Linked DNA regions of Victivallis sp. Marseille-Q1083. The protein of the gene in region 1 interacts with the protein of each later gene in a pairwise test. Links are inferred from orthologs where the notes say so. Each region holds a gene or a part of one and is shown in the gene's direction. Other genes may lie near its edges.

Region 1 (6,373 bases):
TTCCAGCATTCGCCGCCGCTTCGTCATATCGCGCTCGTACACTTCCAGATAGTGCATCAGCGTCCGCGGACTCAGTTCGCTGAACTTCTTCTGGCCGAACTCCTCGGTGTAGTCGGCGGCGATGACCGCCACCAGGTTGTTGTTGATGCGCCGCATGCCGCGGGCGGCCAGAAAATCGGCGATCATCTCCTGACATTGAATTTCGTCGAAGGTCGGGAAGGAAACGACCCGGCCGCGGCTGAGGATGCTGACCGGAAATTCATAGTTGGAAGCGATGACGATGGCGATGTTGCGCGCCAGCGTGAAACTGCCGCCGATATGGGTGCGGAAAAAATACCAGTTGACGCCGGCCGGGTCGATGTCATCGAAAAATACGACGAACCGGTGGTTCGGATGGCGCTCCAGATTGCGCAGCAGCTCCTCCAGCCCCTGATCCAGCGCGGCGACTTCCGGCAAAATCAGCGTCAGATTGGGGTGCTTCAACGTGTGGGCGATGGTCATCTGGGTTTTGCCGAGGCCCGGCAGGCTGGAAATCAACAGCGGCAGGATGGGGGCGCCGATGGAAAACGCTTCGAAAAATTGCTGGAAAATCTGCTGGACGGAACGGTAGCCGAAAAATTTATCCGCCGACCGGGTCGCCTGTAATTCGGCGACGCCGAATTCACCGCGTTCATAACGGTACGCCCGCGCATTGGCGAAGCGGTCGCAACGAATGGCCATCGCCCGGATCGCCGAGGGGGTGCCGAGGTCGGGGAACGGATTGGCTTCGCTCAGCGCCGCCGGCCAGTTCGGCCAGAAAGGACTCGGTTCCGCCGCCGGCCGGCGCGCCTCCAGCGTCTCGACGTTGGTTTTCAAGCGTTCCAGCGCGGCGAGCACCCGGTTGGCATGGGTGAAGAACAGCCGGAAGATTGCCCAGTCGGCGGCATCGTCGCTCTCCGGCAGCCGGAACCCCTGCGCCAGCAGCCGTTCGAACAGCAATTGTTCGAACAGGCCGGCCAGCGACAGCCTGTTGCAATTCTGCAGCAGCGTGTTGAGCAATATGACGGTGTCGGGATGGCGGGCCGGATCGGGAAGCTGTCCGCTGCCGGCCTGCCGCAACAGCCGCTGCAGCTGCTCGAGAAAGCCGCGCCGCCTGCCGTCGGCGATGCGGACCGGTCCGGCCGGTCCGGCTTCGGCGAACAGGAAGTCGAGACTGTCCGCCGCCGCGGCAAAGCAGGCGGCGGAATCGGCCGACATGACATCTTCACTCATGGCTTTATGGCTACCCATCCGGTTTGCGGTTTGCTTGATTTCATCGGTAATATAATCTGCCGATGTCCGAATCCCAAGGCCCGATGCCGTAAAAATAAAAATTTTAGCAGCGGCGGCAATCGCCAGCCGGCGGAATACGAACGAAATCGTGGCGTCAGGCTGGAAAGAGCGGCTGAACAGGAAACGGTATTTTAAGTAAAAATGATACCGGAAACTTGTTAAAACGGCCGGAAGGAGGTATATTACTGAATATAATAGTATAGGAATCACTACCGGCGGTGGTTGGCCGGCCTAATTTTCGACGAATGGAAAGACGATGAGCGAACTCGAACACAAAGATTTTCCGATCAGCATCGAAGACATCATGCACACTGCTTACCTGCAGTATTCGCTGAGTGTCAATGTCGGCCGGGCGATCCCGGATGTCCGCGACGGACTGAAACCGGTGAACCGCCGGATCCTCTATGCGATGAAGCAGTTGAACCTGACCAAATCCCACGCTTATACCAAGAGCGCCAAGGTGGTCGGTGAAGTGATCGGTAAATACCATCCGCACGGCGACTCGTCCATTTACGATGCGATGGTGCGTTTGGCGCAGGACTTTTCGATGCGCGAGCCGTTGATCGACGGACAGGGGAACTTCGGCAGTATCGATGGCGACTCGGCCGCCGCTTACCGTTATACCGAATGCCGGATGGAACGGTTGTCCGAGGAGATGCTGGCCGATATCGACAAGGACACCGTCGATATGATGCCGACCTTCGACGAATCGGCGGAGGAGCCGGTGGTTCTGCCGGCGCGTTTTCCGCAACTGCTGGTCAACGGCACGACCGGTATCGGCGTCGGGATGGCTACCAGCATTCCGCCGCACAATCTGGCCGAAGTGATCAATGCGACCATCGCGCTGCTGGATGACCCCAAGGCGACGGTCGATGATTTGATGGAGCATCTGCCCGGTCCGGATCTGCCGACCGGCGCGATCATCCGCGGCCGTTATTCGATCCGGCAATTCTATCTGACCGGCCGCGGCAGCATCAAAATGCGGGCCCGGGCCGAAATCATCGAGAAAGACAACCGCGAACAGATCATCGTCACCGAAATTCCGTATGCGGTCAACAAGGAGATGATGGTCAAACGCATCGCCGAGCTGGTCAACGAGAAGAAGATCGTCGGCATTTCCGGGCTGCGTGACGAATCGAGCAAGCGGACCGGCATCCGCATCGTCGTCGAAATCAAACGCGGCGCGATGGCGACGGTGGTGCTCAACCAATTGTACGCGCATACCCAGATGGAGACGGCTTTCGGCTGCACGATGCTGGTCGTCGACCACAACCGTCCGCGGGTGATGAACCTGCCGCAGGTGCTGCAGGCCTATCTCGACCACCGGCTGGAGGTGATCACCCGCCGGACCCGGTTCGACTTGAAGAAGGCGGAGGCGCGGGCGCATATTTTACAGGGCTTGCTGATCGCCATCGCCAACATCGATGAAGTGGTGCGGCTGATCCGCGAATCGCGCACCAAACAGGAAGCGGCCGACCGGTTGTGCGAACGGTTCGGTTTCAGCACCATCCAGGTCAATGCGATTCTGGAGATGCGGTTGCATCAACTGACCGCCCTGGCGATGGAAGATGTCCAGAATGAATACGATGAAATCTGCAAGCGCATCGATTATTACAAAGCGCTGCTGGCCAGCCGGGAGATGCGGTTGGGCGTAATCCGCGAGGAATTGATCCAGGTGCGCGACAAGTATGCCACGCCGCGCCGGACCGAAATCGTCGGCGACGACAGCGATTTGAACATCGCCGACCTGATTCCGCGCCACAGTTGCGTGATCACCGTTTCGAATACCGGTTACATCAAACGGGTGCCGGCGGACACTTATAAGACGCAGCACCGCGGCGGCAAAGGCATCATCGGCATGGAGACCAAGGAAGAGGATTATGTCGAGCATCTGTTCAACGCCGACAGCCACGATTTGATCTTCTTCTTCACCGACAAAGGTTTCATGTACTGGCTCAATGTTTATGAAATTCCGGAGGGCTCGCGGATTTCCAAGGGCAAGGCGATCGTCAACATGATCAAAGTGGAGCCCGGCGAGAAGATCAAGACGATGTTGACGGTCAAACGCGAGGATTTCGACAATCCGAATAAATTCATCGTCATGGCCACCCGGAGCGGTTATATCAAGAAGACGCCGCTGGATGCGTTCCGCAATCTGCGGCGCACCGGCATCCGGGCTCTGGTCATCGAAGAGGACGACGATCTGATCGCCGCCGATGTGTCGGAGAACGGCAACGAAGTGCTCCTCTCCAGCGCGCAGGGGATGGCATGCCGGTTCGAGCAGTGCGACGAGCAGATCCGTCCGATGGGCCGCACCGCCCGCGGCGTGACCGGAATGCGGTTCAAGCTGGCGGACGATTACCTGGTCAGCATGGAAGTGATCCATGAGCACATCGATGAATTGGAAGCCGAAGCTGACGGCGAAGAGGATGCCGTCGAGCAGGCGGGGGAAGACAATGAGGAAGAAATCGCCTTCGGCAGCGGTCCGCAGTTGCTGGTGGTGTCCGACGGCGGCATGGGCAAGCGCAGCTTCGTCAGCACTTACCGCAAGACGAACCGCGGCGCCAAAGGCGTGGTCAGCATCAAGCTGCGGCAGAACGAGCAGGTGGTTACCGCTCTGCAGATCGGCGACAGCGATGAACTGCTGCTGACCACCGAACGCGGTCAACTGGTGCGGATTCCGGTGCATGAAATCCGGCTGACCGGCCGGGCGGCCAAGGGCGTACGGATCATGAATCTCAACGACGGCGACCGGATTACCGGAGTCGCCAAGCTGGTCGAGGTTGAGGCGGAATTGAATAGGAACAATGCGGCGGCCGCCGGACAGGAGCCGCCGGCGGCGGAAACGGAGCTGCCGCCGGAACCGCCGACGGCGGATGAAAATGAATGATTGAGTTGAGGCTTCCTCACGGTTCGCTGGTCAAAAGCGGCAATCGGCCGCTTTTGATGGGAATCGTCAACGTGACGCCGGACTCTTTCAGCGACGGCGGTTGTTTTGACGGTCCGAAACGCGGCCTGGACCATGCGCTGGCGTTGTTGGATGACGGGGCGGATTTGATCGATATCGGCGGGGAATCGACCCGGCCCGGTTCGGCCGCCGTCCCCGACGACGAGGAGTGCCGCCGGGTGGTGCCGGTGGTCGAAGCGTTGCGCCGGGCGCGTCCCGGCTGCATCATCAGCGTGGATACCCGCAAGGCGGCGGTGGCGGCGGCGGCATTGGAAGCCGGTTGCGATATCATCAACGATGTCAGCGGCCTGGCGTATGCGCCGGAAATTGCCGGTTTGGCGGCGGCGTCCGGGGCCGGATTGGTGCTGATGCATTCGCCGGCGACGCCGGATGTCATGCAGCAGCCGCAATTTTTGCAGTACGGCGATGTCGTCGAAACGGTCAAGTCGTTTCTGCTGGCGGCGGCCGGTCAGGCCCGTGAAGCCGGAGTGCCGGCGGGGCGGATCATTCTCGATGTCGGGATTGGTTTCGGTAAAACGCTGGAGCAGAATTTGACGCTGCTGCGGCGTTTGGAGGAGTTCGGAAGTCTGGGGTACCCGCTGCTGGTCGGACATTCGCGAAAACGTTTCATCGGCGAATTGCTGCGGCAGAGCGATCCGCGGCAGCGGGATATCGGAACGGTGGGCATTTCACTGAAACTGATGGAGCGCAACTGCGACATTCTGCGGGTTCATGCCGTGAAACTGCATCGCGAGGCGATGACGGCCTATGCGGCCGGCTGACCGGCGGGAAAATTCTCCGGAATGCGGATGAAATAAAAGGCGACTGCGATGTCATACGAGGAAATCGGCAATTACTTCAATCAGGGCTGGGCCTATCTGGGGCCGGCGCTGGAAGTATTCATTATTTTTTACATCATCTATGTGACGTTGCATTATCTGCGCGGCACGCGCGGTTCGAATGTGCTGGCCGGCATTGTCGTCGTGCTGCTGCTGCTGACGATTCTTTCCGACTGGGCGAAATTCGAGGTGATCAACTATCTGCTCAACGGAGTCTGGTCGCTGCTGGCGGTGGCGCTGATCGTCATTTTCCAGCCGGAACTGCGGCGGGCTTTCGCCCAGGTCGGCAGTTATGCTTTTTTGAAACGCAGCCGCAAGAAGGAGACGATCACCGAGCTGGTTGCCGCGGTGTTGAATATGTCGCGGCGGCGGACCGGGGCGATTATCGTCATCGAACGGAAGATCGGCATGCGGTCCATTGTCGAGGATGCGGTCAAGCTGGACATCAAACTGAACGCCCTGATCATCGAATCGATCTTTTATCCGAACTCGCCGCTGCACGACGGCGCGGTGATCATCCGGAATGACCGGATCGTGGCGGCCCGGGCGATTCTGCCGTTGTCGCGGGACGATAATATTTCCCGGACGATGGGAACCCGGCACCGGGCGGCGATCGGCATTACCGAGGAGACCGACGCGGTCGTCGTCGTCGTTTCCGAGGAGACCGGCAACATCAGTATCGCCTGCCGCGGCGTCATCCACCGGGACATCACCGCGGACAATTTGCAGAAGCGGTTGAACGATTTGCTGATCCTGCAGAACAAGGAGAGTTTCGCCGATCTGCTCAATTCGATGGAAGACGAGGAAAAGCTGGAGGCGCCCGCCGCCGGTACGGAGAATTCGGACGATGTACAACAGTGACAACAACCGCGGACCCTGGCGCTATGTGCCGGAGATCATTCGGCGGGATTTCATTCGCAAAGTGATCGCCTTTTCCTTTGCGCTGCTGCTTTATTTCACCATTGCCACCCGCATCGGCACGGAGGAAAAGATTTCCAATGTGCCGGTGACGCTGGATATTCCGGCCGGCCTGATCAACTTGGACAAGGCGCCGCAGCGGGTCACGGTGACGGTCAAGGGCAGCAAAAAAGCGTTGGCGGAAGTCAATGTGTCGGCCTTGAAGGTCAAGGCGCAGGTGTTGGCTTCGAACTACACCGGCGTTCCCTATGTCATCCGCCTGACGCCGGACAACGTCAAGGCGCCGTTCGGCACCAGCGTGGTCGGCATCGATCCGAAGGATATCGTCGTCAACCTGGAGCCGCTGGAATCGCGCAAG
Region 2 (3,231 bases), 420 kb from region 1 along the record:
AGCAGGTGCCGGACAGTTGTACCGTGTTCGCTCCCGACAGCCCGGCGACGGCGGTGCCGGTCGACAAGGCGCTGGCGGAGGAAGCGAAACTCGGCGATTACCCGGCGCTGCTCGACAAAATCGTCGATGCGGCGGAGTGCGTGGTTCCGGATTGATTTTTTTTCGCTGTTTTTATCCGGATTTTCTTGGTGGCGATCCGACGCTTTTTACTTGAAAAAGACGGGCTTGTGGTGTATCTTACCAAGTAAAATTTTATGAAAAAAATTAACGGGCCCAGAGTAAGGTTTTCTGGAGAAAGAGTTCCTATGGCAGAGATTGATGATTTGAAAACGACGCCGGATGAGTCCAACGAGTACAGCGCCAGTAAAATTACGGTGCTGGAAGGATTGGAAGCGGTGCGGATGCGTCCGAGCATGTATATCGGCGACACCGGGCAGCGCGGTTTGCACCATCTGGTGTACGAAGTGGTGGACAACAGTATCGACGAGGCGCTGGCCGGTTACGCCAGCCGGATCAAGGTGGTCATTCACGGCGACAACAGCATTACCGTCATTGACGACGGCCGCGGCATTCCGGTTGATCTGCATGAAGGCGAAGGCAAGCCGGCGGTGGAAGTCGTCCTGACCGTATTGCACGCCGGCGGCAAATTCGACCACAACTCCTACAAGGTTTCCGGCGGCCTGCACGGCGTCGGCGTCTCCTGCGTCAATGCGTTGAGCACCAGAATGGAAGTGGAGGTTTGCCGCGACGGCGCCCGCTGGGGAATCAAGTTCGCCCGCGGTGTTACCGTTTCGCCGTTGACGAAACTCGGCGACACCGACAAGCGCGGTACGATGGTGAGTTTCTGGCCGGATCCGGAAATTTTTTCCGACACGGTTTTCGTGTGGGACATTCTGGCGACCCGGCTGCGCGAGCTGGCGTTTCTCAACCGCGGCATTCACATCACGCTGATCGACGAACGGGTGCCGGAGGGCGAAAAGCCGCGGGAAGAGATTTTTCATTATGAAGGCGGCATCTGCGAATTCGTCAAGCATTTGAATGCCAACAAAGTGCTGCTGCATCAGGAGGTGATCTACTTCCACCGCGAAAAGGACGGCATCGACGTCGAATTGGCCATGCAGTACAACGACGGCTTTGCCGAGCATATTTTCAGTTATGCGAACAACATCAACACGATCGAGGGCGGCACGCACCTGACCGGGTTCCAGGGCGCGTTGACCCGGACGATCAACGCTTATGCCAAGACGAACAACATGTTGAAAAATGACAAGGCGATGACCGGCAACGATACCCGCGAAGGGCTGGTGGCCGTCATCAGCGTCAAATTGCCGGACCCGCAGTTCGAGGGGCAGACCAAGACGAAACTCGGCAACAGCGACGTCCGCGGCATCGTCGAATCGGTGATCAACGACAATTTGGGCACTTTCCTTGAAGAGAATCCGCAGACGGCCAAGGATATCATCCTCAAGGCGATGACCGCGGCCCGGGCCCGGGAAGCGGCCCGCAAAGCGCGGGAGCTGGTGCAGCGCAAAGGCGCGCTGGAAGGCTTTTCGCTGCCGGGCAAGCTGGCGGACTGCTCGAGCCGCAATCCGGCGGAGTGCGAAATTTACATCGTCGAGGGTGATTCCGCCGGCGGGTCCGCCAAACAGGGGCGCGACAGCTCCTTCCAGGCGATTCTGCCGATTCGCGGCAAATTGCTCAACGTCGAAAAGGCAAGGCTGGATAAGGTGTTGCAAAACAAGGAAATCCAGTCGATGGCGGCGGCGTTCGGCTGCGGGATCGGCGACGAGGATTTCGATGTCAGCAAGTCCCGTTATCACCGCATCATCATCATGACCGATGCCGACGTCGACGGTTCGCATATCCGTACGCTGCTGCTGACTTTTTTCTACCGCCAGATGAAGCCGCTGATCAACGCCGGTTACGTCTACATCGCCAATCCGCCGCTGTATAAGGTCAAGCGCGGCAAGCAGGAACGCTACATCGACACCGACGAACAGCTCGACGCTTATCTGATCGAATTGGGCTGTAACGACCTGACGGTGAAAAATGCCGTCGGTGAACTGCTGGACATCGAACAGATCAAGGCATTGATCGGTCTCTATAACGAGTGCAATCAGATCGCGTCGAATTTGCGGCGGATCGGCTTGGAGCCGGCGCATTATTTCGACCGGCAATCGGAGGACGGCCGTTTTCCGATTGCCCAGATCAACGTCCGGGAGCTTGACGGGACCAATACCGAAACGCTGGTTTATTCTTCGGAGGAAGAGGCGCTCTGCATCAAGGCGGCTGAAGAGCGGCTGAGCCTGGAGCCGAGCGCGGCGATGACCAGCATTGAAAACGGCGAGATGCCCGATATTTTCCAGACCTCGCCGATCGATGTCGTGAACATTTACGAAGCGGAAGCGACATTCAATGTCTGTGAGAAATTGAAGGCATTCAACATCGCGCCGACCCAGGTGTTCGCCGGCGACCTGACGCGGTTCGAAGTGTTCGATGCCGACGGCGTGCCGCATGCGATCAATTCGCTGCAGGGGCTGTTCAATCAGGTGCGCGAAAACGGTAGCCGCGGGATTTACCTGCAGCGTTACAAGGGCCTGGGTGAAATGAATGCCGAACAGCTCTGGGAGACGACGATGGATCCCAGGAACCGCAAGATGATCAAGGTGACGATGGAGGATGCGGTGGAAGCGGAACGGATGTTCACGCTGCTGATGGGCGATGTCGTCGAGCCGCGCCGCGAATATATCGAAAAGTACGCCAGCGGCGTTAAGAATCTGGATATTTAACCTATAGGATTGGGATAAAAATGGCCGAACCGAAAGAGAAAGACAGGAACCTCGAACGCAACCGGAATCTGGATATTACCCTGGCCCAGATTGAAAAAGAATTCGGCAAGGGCACGATCATGCGGCTCGGCGATACCACCAATCGTTTCAACGATGTCGCCACGATCAGCACCGGCGCGCTGGCATTGGATATCGCGCTGGGAATCGGCGGCGTGCCGCGCGGCCGGATCATTGAAATTTTCGGACCGGAATCCTCCGGCAAGACCACCTTGTGTCTGCACGTCATCGCCAACGCCCAGCGGGCCGGCGGCACCTGCGCGATCATCGATGCCGAACATGCCGTCGATCCGGGGTACGCCAAGAAAATCGGCGTCAATACCGACGAGTTGCTGATTTCCCAGCCGGATTGCGGGGAGGATGCGTTGAACATTGCCGACGCGCT

What was found. The genes of interacting proteins can lie anywhere in the genome.
Region 2: the proteins of gyrA (region 1) and gyrB interact in binary tests that used the Escherichia coli proteins (3 or more experiments, as listed by UniProt). The link is inferred for Victivallis sp. Marseille-Q1083 from one-to-one orthologs.

Annotation. Positions count from the first base shown.
Region 1 is NZ_CAHJXL010000001.1:1,084,237-1,090,609, reverse strand. What follows is about bases 1,238-4,401. They hold gyrA (DNA gyrase subunit A), read left to right. Parts: upstream 1,238-1,567; coding sequence 1,568-4,201; downstream 4,202-4,401. Other genes in these bases: folP (dihydropteroate synthase), read left to right, coding at 4,198-4,401; HWX74_RS04335 (hypothetical protein), read right to left, coding at 1,238-1,251. Also shown: more of HWX74_RS04335, read right to left, coding at 1-1,237; more of folP, read left to right, coding at 4,402-5,040; diadenylate cyclase CdaA, read left to right, coding at 5,089-5,958; HWX74_RS04315 (YbbR-like domain-containing protein), read left to right, coding at 5,945-6,373. UniProt on the Escherichia coli protein: A type II topoisomerase that negatively supercoils closed circular double-stranded (ds) DNA in an ATP-dependent manner to maintain chromosomes in an underwound state.
Region 2 is NZ_CAHJXL010000001.1:1,507,667-1,510,897, reverse strand. The notes cover bases 1-3,047. They hold gyrB (DNA topoisomerase (ATP-hydrolyzing) subunit B), read left to right. Parts: upstream 1-305; coding sequence 306-2,789; downstream 2,790-3,047. Other genes in these bases: recA (recombinase RecA), read left to right, coding at 2,810-3,047; thiI (tRNA uracil 4-sulfurtransferase ThiI), read left to right, coding at 1-155. Outside these bases: more of recA, read left to right, coding at 3,048-3,231. UniProt on the Escherichia coli protein: DNA gyrase negatively supercoils closed circular double-stranded DNA in an ATP-dependent manner to maintain chromosomes in an underwound state.